4 regions of the Bacillus sp. M13(2017) genome follow, and region 3 is predicted to be linked to each of the others. Evidence: riboswitches for the same ligand, from Rfam matches in the RefSeq annotation. Region 3 holds a riboswitch; each other region holds the start of a gene.

Region 1 (3,175 bases), on a different contig from region 3:
TAAAAGGATTTACGCAAATGCAAAAAGAAAGAAATCCAACTGATACGATGAGCTACGACATTATGCTACAAGAAATTGAAAGAGTCAATGGATTTGTTAGTGAATTAATGTTGTTAGGAAAACCAAAGCCAACAAATTATGAAAGGTGTAATATACGAGACATCCTTCTATATGTTGTGCATCTAATGGAAAGTTATGCAATGCAATATAGAGTTAAATGTTATTTACAAGTAGATGGGAATTTACCAACTATAAACGGTAATGATAAGCAATTAAAACAAGTGTTATTAAATATCATTAAAAATGGAATAGAATCAATGCCAGAGGGCGGAGAAATCCATATCCGTGCATATCAAAAAACGCAAGGATATTTGTGTATTTCTGTTGAAGACCAAGGATTTGGTATAGAGAATGAGAAGTTAGAAAAAATCGGCAAGGCGTTTTACACAACAAAGGAAACTGGTACAGGACTTGGATTAATGATTACATATAAAATTATTAAGGAACATCAAGGGAGTATCACAATCCAAAGTAGTATAGGAGTAGGAACAAAAGTAGAAATTTTTCTGCCGACCGTTTAATGTATTGGGAGAAAAGATTTTTCAGAAAAGTGTTCTTGTTGTGTAAATATAAACATTTTATAAAATGTTTCAAGAAGGGTTTTTTTTATAAAATACTTCGTTTATAATGGAGGAAAATATCGACATGAGATTGATTGCTCATGTAGCGGTTCAGTAGTGTTATGAAAAGATAAGAAGGGGTGCACGCGCATCCTTTTTTCTATGCAGATATTATGAAAGAGGTGGTATGATGGAATTAACATTAAATTCGACTGTATGTTTACACACGATTCAATTTCGAAAAGAGCAAAAGAATTATATTGTAAAAGATACAATTACAGGAGAAAAATATGAAATGCCGCCACTTTGGATTGATGCATTGGCAATGATGCGTGACGGTTTTTTATTGGGGGAAATTGAGGAGAAATTAAAAGAAGAGTATCCATCCGAAGAAGTGAATATGTTAGCATTCACGAAGCAACTGTTAGAACTAGAACTTGTTGAAATGGTAGATGGGGAAGAAATAGCTTGTACAAAGAAGAAAGAGAAGGATTATTTAGCTTGGTTACGTCCCCATGTTGAGCAATTCTTTCTTAATTTAAATAAAAAAAATAGAAGCAAAGGTCAATGATGATCTTTGCTTTTTTGTATAGTTTGTTTAAAAAATTACAGCGAATGCTCTTGCGAAAGCACCGTCGCTATCTTTAATTTTTAAAGGTGCTGCTGAGAAGAAGAAACGTTTCGTGTGAATGGCATCTAAGTTTGTTAAGTTTTCGATTAAATAAATATTATTCCCAAGTAGTATGTGATGAATTGGTGATGTTTCTGTCGTTACCTCATCAGGAGAAATAAAATCTAAACCGACAGATTTTACTTTTAATTGTACTAGTTCCTCGGCTAATTCTTCAGAAAGATAAAAAGCTTCTTTCTCATACGCCTCTGTATTCCATTTAGTAGATAGATTGGAATGGAAAATAACAATATCTCCTTCTCTTATATCAGCATCGTGCAGTACTTCTTTAGGTAGTTTTCGTTCTTGTACATGAGTTACATCAATAAGAATCGCTTCGCCTACAAATTGATTTAGGGGTAATTGATCGATAGTCGTTGCGCCTGAAATAAAATGCGCAGGAGCATCACAATGCGTGCCAACATGAACGACAGAATGAAAATCTGTAACTTGATAGCCTGATTCTTCAACACTTGTAACAGCTTCTAGTTGTATTTTAGGTGTTCCAGGAAATTGAGACATATTATTTTCAAATGTTTGCGATAAATCAATTACTTTCATTTTACATACCTCCAATATATGTTTTTCAAATAATAAAAAGCTCACCCTTCAATATCAAGAAAGGTGAGCTTTACATGCTAGTTGAATTTTATCTTCCAAAATGCAATGCATTTTGCAGGAATTAGCACCTATTCAGTTTGTATAAACTGAGGTTGCTGGGCTTCAAAGGGCCGGTCCCTCTGCCTCTCTTGATAAAGAAGTATTTAATTTTAAAACCGGAATTTTCCGATAGTTAAATTGTAATTCATTTCCTTTTTGCGTGCAATACAAAATAGGTATTCACCCAAATAAAGCTACGCGCATATTGTAGCTTATGTAAATAGAATGCTGCGAAGGAGTGAGTGCAGTGACAGGAAATGTATTGAATTATTATGCTGGTGGTAATACAGCTAGGGGATTTCATAATTTATATGAAGAGAATTTAAAAGGGTTAGACAGATTATTTATCTTAAAGGGTGGTCCAGGAACGGGGAAATCTTCTTTAATAAAGGCAATCGGTCGTGAATGGGTTGAAAAAGGATATGATATTGAATTTTTACATTGTTCTTCTGACAATAAATCGGTTGATGGTGTAATTATCCCAAAATTAAAAGTAGGAATTGTTGATGGGACATCACCACATGTAATTGAGCCCAAAATGCCAGGAGTTGTTGAAGAGTATATAAATTTAGGAATTGCTTGGGATTCAGATAAACTAAGGAAGCAGAAGTTAGAAATTGAAAGATTTGTTTCAGAAGCAAGCAAAGCTTTTCAGTCTGCTTACGCATGTTTTAAAGAGGCATTGCTTATACATGATGAGTGGGAGAAGATATATATTGATAATATAGATTTTAATAAAGCAAATGAATTAACCGATCAGCTAATCCAGAAATTATTTGCAGATAAAAGCGGGAGACAATCGCTTGTAAAACATCGTTTTTTAGGAGCTGCTACACCGAAAGGAGCAGTTGATTTTGTTCCTAATTTAACAGAAGGGTTACCATATCGTTATTTTATAAAAGGGCGCCCAGGCTCTGGAAAATCAACGATGCTCAAAAAGTTAGCTAAGGCAGCTGAAGAAAAAGGGTTTGAAGTTGAAGTATATCATTGCGGATTTGATCCGAATAGTCTTGATATGGTTATCGTAAGAGAATTAGGCTTTGCAATTTTTGATAGCACTGCACCACATGAATATTTTCCAAGTCGCGAGGGTGATGAAATTATTGATATGTATGCCCTTATTGTTACCCCAGGGACGGATGAGAAATATGCGAAGGAAATTCGTGATGTTTCCATTCAATATAAAGCAAAAATGAATGAGGCGATGTCTTTCTTAGCAAAAGCA
Region 2 (3,175 bases), on a different contig from region 3:
CCTTTATTACTTTGCTGAAAGCTTAATTGAAGCAACAAAAAGTTATGGAGTCGATGAAGAAACCGCAAAACATCTTGTCATTCAAATGATTTCTGGCTCTGCTTCTATGCTCGAACAAACGCAAAATCCAGCTAACCTCCGCGAACAAGTAACAACGCCAGGTGGTTCCACAGCTGAGGGTCTCAAAATTTTATACGAGTATAATTTTTCAGAGGCAATTCAAAAAGCAGTAGAAGCAACAAACAAAAAAGCTAGGGGGAAATAATATGATTTTAACAAGTTTAAAAGACTATACAACATTACATAACGGTGTAAAAATGCCTTGGTTTGGTTTAGGTGTTTTTAAAGTAGAAGATGGTTCAGAAGTAATTGATTCTGTAAAAGCAGCAATTAAAAATGGCTACCGCAGCATCGATACTGCAGCAATCTATCAAAATGAAGAAGGCGTTGGACAAGCGATTCGTGAATCCGGTGTTTCACGTGAAGAATTATTTATTACCTCAAAAGTATGGAATAGCGATCAAGGATATGAAACAACACTTCAAGCATTTGAAACTACATTAGAGAAATTAGGTCTAGAATATTTAGATTTATATTTAGTACATTGGCCTGTAAAAGGGAAATATACTGAATCATGGAAAGCATTAGAAAAACTTTATAAAGATGGTCGTGTTCGCGCTATCGGTGTGAGTAATTTCCACATTCACCACTTACAAGACGTATTTGAAATTGCTGAAATTAAGCCAATGGTCAACCAAGTGGAATACCACCCACGTTTAGCACAAGAAGAGTTACATGCATTCTGTAAAGAACATAATATCCAGCTTGAAGCTTGGTCACCATTAATGCAAGGACAACTACTAGATAATCCAACGTTACAAGAAATTGCGACAAAATATAATAAATCAACTGCGCAAATTATTTTACGCTGGGATTTACAAAACAAAGTTGTAACAATTCCTAAATCAATTAAAGAACATCGCATTATTGAAAATGCAAACATCTTCGACTTTGAATTAAGTGCTGATGATATGAAAGCAATTCAAGCTTTAAATGAAGATCGTCGCGTTGGTCCAGATCCAGATAACTTTAACTTCTAGTAGAAAAACCACTGCCATATGCAGTGGTCTTTTTATTTAAGAAAACTGAAAATTTAAACTATATTCCATTCAGTTGACACTTCATTATTCAAGGTGTAAGATTTTGAATTATCAAAGAAACACAAAAATTAATAAAATTTATTCGTTTACTCATTGTATCAAGAGAGGTGGAGGGACTGGCCCTTTGAAACCTCGGCAACAGGTTCATTTTGAATACTGTGCCACTTCCTGCAAGCTTTATGCTTGAAAGATAGAATGAGGGACTTCGTTTATATACGGGTGCATAACTTGTACGTAAAAATCCCTCTTTCTCAATATGAAAAGAGGGATTTTTTATTTTTCATTTCCCTCATCATCATCCAAACTTAATTATTTAGGAGGAAAATCAAATGAAAAAGAAGTTTGTACCCGGTATTGCATCAGTTGTAGGAGTAAGTATTTTATTAACTGGTTGCGGTAGTTATAAAAACGAAGCAAGCGGAGCAAATGCAAAAGACGAGGCACCTAGTAAACAGGTTTTAAACTTATCTTCACCTACTGAAATACGAACAATGGATACGGCTCGTGCTACAGATACTGATTCTGGTCAAGTAATGAGAAACGTATTTGAAGGTTTGTATAATCTTGGTGAAGGTAACAAACCTGTTCCTGGTGTTGCAAAATCTCATGAAGTAAGTGGCGATAAAACGAAATACACATTCCATTTGCGAGATTCAAAATGGTCAAACGGCACTCCTGTTACAGCTAAAGATTTTGTGTTCGCTTGGCAAAGAGCCGTAGATCCAGCAACAGCCTCTGAATATGCATTTCTATTCTTTGATATTAAAAACGCAACAAAAATTAACAACAAAGAACTTCCAGCCGACCAACTTGGTGTAAAAGCAGTTGATGACCATACGTTTGAGGTAGAATTGGAGCGTCCTGTTCCGTATTTTATTAGCTTAACAGCGTTCCCAACATTTCTACCAATTAACGAGGAATTCTTTAAAGCACAAGGTGATAAGTACGCTTTAGAAGATAATACAATCTTGTACAACGGAGCTTTTACACTAAGCGATTGGAAGCACGAACAAAGCTTTAAATTCAAGAAAAACCCTACCTATTGGGATAAAGATACTGTCAAACTAGAAGAAATCAATTTTAACGTCGTAAAAGAAAAATCAACAGAAGTAAATTTATTCGAGTCAAAACAATTAGATCGTATAAAACTAACATCTGACTTCGTCGATAAATATAAAAAGGATGCTAACTTTAAAGAACGTCCAAACGTAGGCGTACAATTTTTACGTATGAATCAACAAAACAAAGTGCTTCAAAACGTTTCTGCACGCCAAGCAATTGATCAAACAATTGATAGAAAATCCTTTGTAAATACGTTATTAAATGATGGATCTACACCAACATTTGGTCTCGTTCCAAAAAACTTTGCAAAAGGACCTGAAGGAAAAGACTTCCGTACTGCAAACGGCGATTTAACAAAAGTTGATACAAAATCTGCACAAGAGTTATGGAAAAAAGCTAAACAAGAGCTTGGTTCGGAAAAGATAACATTAGAATTATTAACGAGTGATGCTGACCTTGATAAGAAAACTGGTGAATTCTTAAAAGGACAACTAGAAAAGAATCTAGATGGATTAACAGTAAATATAAAACCGCAACCGCGTAAGCAACAAGTTTCGCTTTTATTAAAAGGTGACTACGAAATCGGAATTGATGGCTGGAGCCCTGACTTTGCGGATCCAATTACATTCCTTGAGCTATTTACAACGAATAACCCTTATAACTTAGATCATTACTCTAATAAGGAATTCGATGAAACAATAGCAAAAGTGAAAACAACTTTAGCTGGTGATGAAAAAGCTCGCTGGGAAGCATTACTAGCATCCGAGAAAATATTATTTAAAGACTCTGTTATCGCTCCTCTTTACCAAAAAGGCGAATCTTATTTAGAACGTTCTTATGTGAAAGGAATTGTGCAAGTAGACTTTGCAGGTCAATTAAACTTCAAGTGGGCAAAAATTGAAAAATAAAGTGAAACTTTAATAAGTGGGGGGTTCTTCATCCCCACTTATTAT
Region 3 (3,175 bases):
CTTCTTTTATTGTAGTAATCTCTCGAATAGATTCTCTCATACGATCAATTGCCCAAAATAAATTGACTGCCGTTGGGCGTGATGTCCCTAAATAGTTACAGTCTCTATTAAACTTCTTTTGAAATTCTTCGATATGTAAAGTATTATATTTTTTCGCTGCAAGCGCCAAGCCAAATGCAGCTACAATTCCAATTGCAGGCGCTCCGCGTACTTCTAACATTATGATACTTTTCCAAACCTCTTCAATAGTCGTTAATGTTTTGTATTCTGTGCTATGTGGCAATTTCGTTTGATTTAATACCGCAATTGCATCACCTTTCCAACTTACAGATCTCGGAACAGTAACGATTGTACTCATGCTTTTACACCCCTTGAAACTGTCTGTTGAAATAATGTTCGAAACAGTTGAATATCAGCACTTTTAGATTCATATTTTATTAGTTCTTTTCCTAAGGATAGCGCTTGTTTCTTAGCTTGAATTCTTGTTTCTTTATTTTCTATTTCATCTAAATCTGCTACATGAGCTAAACCAATTGTTCTACGAATTAGTTCACATCCGGCAAATCCAACTGCATCAGTAAAGATATTTTGCAAAATAATTGGTAACCATTGTTTTTCTTTCGTATATGCTTCTATACCTTCTCCAATCCATAACTTTGTAAAAGTTTCTACAAAATAACTCCACGTCTTTTCTATATGGAAAAATAGTACACTTCTTTTTTCTTCTTCTCTAGATAAAGCATTTAATAATAGATTTGCAATAAATTGACCTATGTCAAATCCAAATGGGCCATATGTCGCAAATTCTGGATCAATCACTTTCGTTTCAGAAGGTGACGAAAAAATACTACCAGTATGTAAATCACCATGAATAAGAGTTTCTTTTCTTGTTAAGAACTTATATTTATATTGTGCTACTTTTAGTTTTAAAGTTTTATCACTCCAAAGTTCATCAACCACGAGCTGTAAATCTGGCTCATAATCATTTGTATCATAATGTCCAAACGGATCTGTAAACACTAAATCCTCTGTAATTTTACAAAGGTCCGGGTTTACAAAGGTACCTTCTAGTACCCTCTTCTCTTCTGACTGTAAACCAAAATCTGAAGTATAAAATAAAACATGTGCTAGAAAACGGCCGATATGCTGGGATAAAAGCGGATATTCTTCTCCGTCTATTAATCCTTTTCTTGTAATTGTTAGTCTTGATAAGTCTTCTATTACCGTTATCGCTAACTCTTCATCATGACTGTACACTACTGGAACATAATCCGGTACATACTGCGCAAAAATTTGTAATGCCTTGCTTTCAATCGTTGCTCTTTTTATAGACAATGGCCAGCTTTCACCAACTACTTTCGCATATGGCAGTGCCTGTTTTATTATAATAGACTTCTCTCCATCATCTAATTTGAACACGTAATTTAAGTTTCCGTCTCCAATTTCATGACAAACGACATTTGCCTTCGCTTCAAAATAGCCATGATCTTTCGCATATTGTACAGCTGTTATTTCTGTTAATGAATAATATCCCATCGTCTTCTCCCCCTTTTTAAATTCAGAGGTTTTTCTAACACAGAAAAACCTCTTTTCACTAAGAAAGAGGTTTGAAGTTTATCTTCTCCCCTCTTATCTGCCAGAAAGTTTTACTTTCTGCTGGAATTAGCACCGTGCCTTTTGGCGTAATAAACGCCCCATTTCACAATGGTATTACGGTCGGTTGCTGGGTTTCATCGGGCCAAATCCCTCCACCTGCTCTTGATAAGAGTTATATAATTTTTTGAATTTTTAACTTTATGTTGAAGACTATACCAAGAATAAAAATCACTTGTCAACATTTTATTTGTATAATTCTGGACGACGATCCGCAAAAACTGGAATTCCTTTACGTACTTCTTTAATTTTCTCGAATACAAGCTCTCCAAATAAAATTGATTCCTCTTCATTCGCCTCTACTACAACTTCACCCCAAGGATCCACAATTAAAGAATGACCTGCAAACACATTATTCGGATCCTTTCCTGCTCTATTACAAGCAACAACATAACACTGATTTTCAACTGCTCTTGCTTGCAATAGCAAACGCCAATGTGCTAAACGAACTAATGGCCATTCAGCTACAACAAATAATACTTTTGCCCCTTTAACAGTATGGACACGCATCCACTCTGGAAAACGAATATCATAACAAATTGTTCCAGCGCATTCAACATCATCTAGCTTAAATTCGCCCGTACCATTACCAGCTATTAAATATTTATGTTCATCCATAAGCTGAAATAAATGTACTTTACTATATTCATTAACTAGTTCTCCTTCCTTGTTTACAACATACATTGTATTTGTAACACCTTGTTCCGTTTGCTTCGCTATGGAACCACCAACAATATGTACACCATATTGTTTCGACCATTCTTTTAACTTTTCTTTCGTTTCCAATCCATCCCTATCTGCAATTTCAGAAAGTCTTGTTAAATCATATCCTGTTGTCCATAATTCTGGTAAGACGATAACATCTGGCCTTTCCTTCATAGCTTCGCTTATTTTATTTTTAGCATTCTCAATATTTTTTTCTACATCTCCAAAAACAATATCCATTTGAATACATGCGACTTTCATTTTGTCAGCCCCATTCTTATTTTTTCTTTACAAAATACTGGAAAGATTATATCATTTGTCACTAGAATTGTAACAACTTTCAAAAGAGGTGGAAAGTATGAAATTATTTCAACCTTCTGAGATAGTAACATCATTGCCGACACAATTTTTCGCTTCACTTGTTGCAAAAGTTAACAAAGTCGTAGCAGCTGGTCACGATGTTATTAATCTAGGTCAAGGTAATCCAGATCAACCAACACCGCAGCATATCGTAAAAGCTTTACAAGATGCTGCAGAAAAGACCATTCATCATAAATATCCGCCATTTCGCGGACATGAAAGTTTAAAAGAAGCCGTGGCAACATTCTATCAACGTGAATATGATGTAGTAGTAAATCCAAAAACAGAAGTTGCTATTTTGTTTGGGGGAAAGGCTGGATTAGTAGAGTTACCAGTTTGTTTTACAAACCCTGGTGATACTATTCTCGTTCCAGATCCAGGCTATCCAGATTATTTATCAGGAGTTGCTTTAGCAAAAGCACAATTTGAAACAATGCCGCTTATTGCAGAAAATAAT
Region 4 (3,175 bases), on a different contig from region 3:
GTTTGAGAAAAACTTTAAATATGTTGTAAATAATAACAACTCATTTCAGGAGGTCATTATGAAAGCTATTATTTGCACAAAGTATGGACCACCTAATGTTCTCCAGCTTCAAAATGTAGAAAAGCCTAAACCTAAAAAAAATGAAGTATTAGTTAAAATTCACGCAACAAGTGTATCGACTGGAGATTGTAGAATACGTGGCTTTAATAGCCCCCCCTTATTTTGGATTCCTATGTGGATCATATTAGGTTTCAGAAAACCGAGAAAACCTATACTTGGCGTAGAGTTATCCGGTGAAATCGAAGACATTGGAACAGATGTAACACAATTTAAAAAGGGAGATCAAGTTTTTGCATTAACAGAACTAAACCTTGGTGGTTATGCGGAATACACATGCGTGCATGAAAGTGGATTAATAGCATTAAAACCTACCAATGTGACATATGAAGAAGCTGCCGTTATTCCTTTTGGCGGAACTTCAGCATTACACTTCCTTAGAAAAGGACAGATAAAAAAAGGGCAACGAGTACTTATATACGGCGCCTCTGGGTCAGTAGGGACAGCTGCCATACAACTTGCTAAATACTTCGGGGCGACTGTCACAGCCATTTGTAGTAGTTCGAATTTCGATTTAGTAACAACATTAGGGGCAGACAACGTAATTGATTATATGAAAGAAGATTTTACTAAGCAGGGCGAGCACTACGATATTATATTTGATGCAGTTGGAAAATATAAAAAGTCTCTTTGTACAGATGCATTAATGCCTAATGGAAAATATGTATCTGTGAACGGAATGATGGCAAAGGTCAGTAAAGAAGATATGAACCTGCTAAAACAACTAGCTGAAACAGAAAAGCTAAAACCTGTTATTGATAGAACTTACCGATTAGAAGAAATTGCTGAAGCACATATATATGTAGAAAAAGGACATAAAAAGGGAAACGTTTCGATTACCTTAAAATAAAATATATTCTGAAAATATTATTGACAATTCTTTTTGTACGATTTACTATTAGTACCATATTCAAAACTACATACACATACTCTTATCAAGAGTGGCGGAGGGACTGGCCCGATGATGCCCGGCAACCGAGCTTATGACGTATAAGCTAAGGTGCTAATTCCTGCAAAACGATTTTTCGTTTTGGAAGATAAGAGAGGAATCTATTTCGTCTATTCGGCACCTCTCTTATTTTTGGGAGGTGCTTTTTATTTTGGAACGTATATGAAGGAGGATTTATAGATGAAAAAGGTATTATTAAGCATTGTAAGCGGAGCAGTATTGTTATTAGGCGCATGTAGCGTGAGTTCAAATAAAGAGGTAAAAGCATTAGACGAGAAAAAGATTACTGTCGGTGTAACAGGTGGACCACATGAACAAATTTTTGAAAAGGTAAAAGAAGTTGCAGCAAAAGATGGTCTCGAAATTGATATAAAAGTATTTAATGATTATGTAGCGCCAAACGTATCATTAGATGAAAAAAGCCTTGATGTAAATAGCTACCAAACGAAATCTTATTTAGATGTATTTAAAGCTGAACGCAATATGAAATTAACTGAAGTATTTTCAACAGTAACATTCCCTATGGGCGTATATTCTAAAGATGTAAAAGATGTAAAAGATTTAAAAGAGGGCGACGCAATTGCTGTACCAAATGACCCAACAAATGAACTTCGAGCTTTAAAATTATTTGAAAAAGCAGGGGTTTTAAAAGTTGATCCAAAGGCTACAGAAAAAGCGACTGCAAAAGATGTAATTGAAAATCCAAAAAAATTAAAGATTGTCGAATTAGAGGCATCTCAATTACCAACGCAACTAAGTGAAGTGAAAGCAGCTGCAATTAACACAAACTTTGCATTAGGTGCAAAATTAAGTCCAGCGAAAGATTCTATTTTCCGCGAAGGAAAAGATTCACCATATGTGAACTGGGTTGTTGTTCGTACTGAAAATAAAGATGATGCCGTTGTAAATAAATTAAAGAAAGCTTATCAATCTAAAGAAGTAAAAGAGTTTATCGAGAAAAAATTTGATGGTTCAGTTTTACCATCTTGGTAGGAGCTGACGATAATGATTGAATTACAAAACATATCCAAAGTATTTACAACAAAAAAAGGGAATGTTGAGGCTCTTAAGTCTACTTCCCTTAAAGTAGAAAAAGGCGAGGTATTTGGAATCATTGGGTATAGTGGCGCTGGTAAAAGTACATTGATTCGATGTGTAAATTTATTAGAAAAACCAACGACAGGAAATATCATTGTAAACGAACAAGACTTAACAACGTTATCGACAAAAGAACTAGCAAAAGCGAGACAAAAAATCGGAATGATCTTTCAAGGATTCAATTTACTTAAAACTGTTACCGTTTATGAAAATATCGCATTACCGTTACGGCTTGCTGGCATTCCAAAAGCAGAAATTGAAAAAAGAGTAGAAAAGTATTTACGCATTGTCGATCTTTTTAATCGAAAAGATGCGTATCCAAGCGAACTTTCTGGTGGTCAAAAACAGCGTGTTGCAATTGCTCGTGCGCTATCACATGAACCTGAAGTGTTATTAAGTGATGAAGCAACGAGCGCATTAGATCCAGAAACAACCGATTCTATCCTTGATTTGCTATTAAAGATTAACGAAGAAATCGGAATTACGATTTTACTCATTACACATGAAATGAATGTCATCCAGCGTATATGTGACCGCGTTGCTGTTATGGAACATGGATCTGTAGTCGAAAGTGGAACTGTAAAAGATATTTTCACAAACCCACAACATGTAACAACGAAGAAATTTGTAAATAGCGCATTTGCAGCGAAAATTCCAGAAGAGGTACAGAAAGAACTACAACGTACTGGAGAAATTGTAACACTTTCATTTATTGGCACTACTTCAGGGGAACCTGCCTTAGCCGTTGCCACAAAACGTTTCCAAGTGTATCCGAATATTTTATCCGGTAATATTACGCAGTTAAAACATGAAGCATATGGGAAACTAGTCGTTCATATGCAAGGGGAACAAAATGAAATCCACCGTGCTTTATCATTTTTACAAGAGCAAGGAATCATCGTAGAAGGAGGTAGAACAGATTATGGGAAACAAGTCCTTTTTGGATGAATGGGGTAAAGTCATATGGGAAGCCACAATCCAAACCTTTCAAATGACATCTATTTCATTACT

The links. A riboswitch is a leader RNA that binds a small molecule or an ion and turns the genes downstream of it on or off. The one in region 3 is predicted to bind S-adenosylmethionine.
Region 1: it holds a riboswitch for S-adenosylmethionine, as region 3 does, so the genes downstream of both, CGQ22_RS19790 (cyclase family protein) here and mtnK (S-methyl-5-thioribose kinase) in region 3, are expected to answer to the same signal.
Region 2: it holds a riboswitch for S-adenosylmethionine, as region 3 does, so the genes downstream of both, CGQ22_RS29805 (peptide ABC transporter substrate-binding protein) here and mtnK (S-methyl-5-thioribose kinase) in region 3, are expected to answer to the same signal.
Region 4: it holds a riboswitch for S-adenosylmethionine, as region 3 does, so the genes downstream of both, CGQ22_RS29735 (MetQ/NlpA family ABC transporter substrate-binding protein) here and mtnK (S-methyl-5-thioribose kinase) in region 3, are expected to answer to the same signal.

What each region holds. Positions count from the first base shown of each region.
Region 1 is NZ_KZ268508.1:75,455-78,629, forward strand. Features, by position in the region: gene CGQ22_RS19780 (ATP-binding protein) at 1-581, shown strand, start outside; gene CGQ22_RS19785 (hypothetical protein) at 811-1,191, shown strand; gene CGQ22_RS19790 (cyclase family protein) at 1,219-1,851, opposite strand; SAM riboswitch class I at 1,937-2,049, opposite strand; gene CGQ22_RS19795 (PRK06851 family protein) at 2,198-3,175, shown strand, end outside.
Region 2 is NZ_KZ268524.1:32,213-35,387, reverse strand. Features, by position in the region: gene proC (pyrroline-5-carboxylate reductase) at 1-265, shown strand, start outside; gene CGQ22_RS29810 (aldo/keto reductase) at 267-1,100, shown strand; SAM riboswitch class I at 1,253-1,357, shown strand; gene CGQ22_RS29805 (peptide ABC transporter substrate-binding protein) at 1,490-3,130, shown strand.
Region 3 is NZ_KZ268500.1:771,640-774,814, reverse strand. Features, by position in the region: gene mtnA (S-methyl-5-thioribose-1-phosphate isomerase) at 1-358, opposite strand, end outside; gene mtnK (S-methyl-5-thioribose kinase) at 355-1,536, opposite strand; SAM riboswitch class I at 1,627-1,768, opposite strand; gene CGQ22_RS04495 (carbon-nitrogen family hydrolase) at 1,840-2,619, opposite strand; gene CGQ22_RS04490 (pyridoxal phosphate-dependent aminotransferase) at 2,717-3,175, shown strand, end outside.
Region 4 is NZ_KZ268524.1:16,547-19,721, reverse strand. Features, by position in the region: gene CGQ22_RS29740 (NAD(P)-dependent alcohol dehydrogenase) at 59-967, shown strand; SAM riboswitch class I at 1,047-1,161, shown strand; gene CGQ22_RS29735 (MetQ/NlpA family ABC transporter substrate-binding protein) at 1,247-2,059, shown strand; gene CGQ22_RS29730 (methionine ABC transporter ATP-binding protein) at 2,072-3,112, shown strand; gene CGQ22_RS29725 (methionine ABC transporter permease) at 3,087-3,175, shown strand, end outside.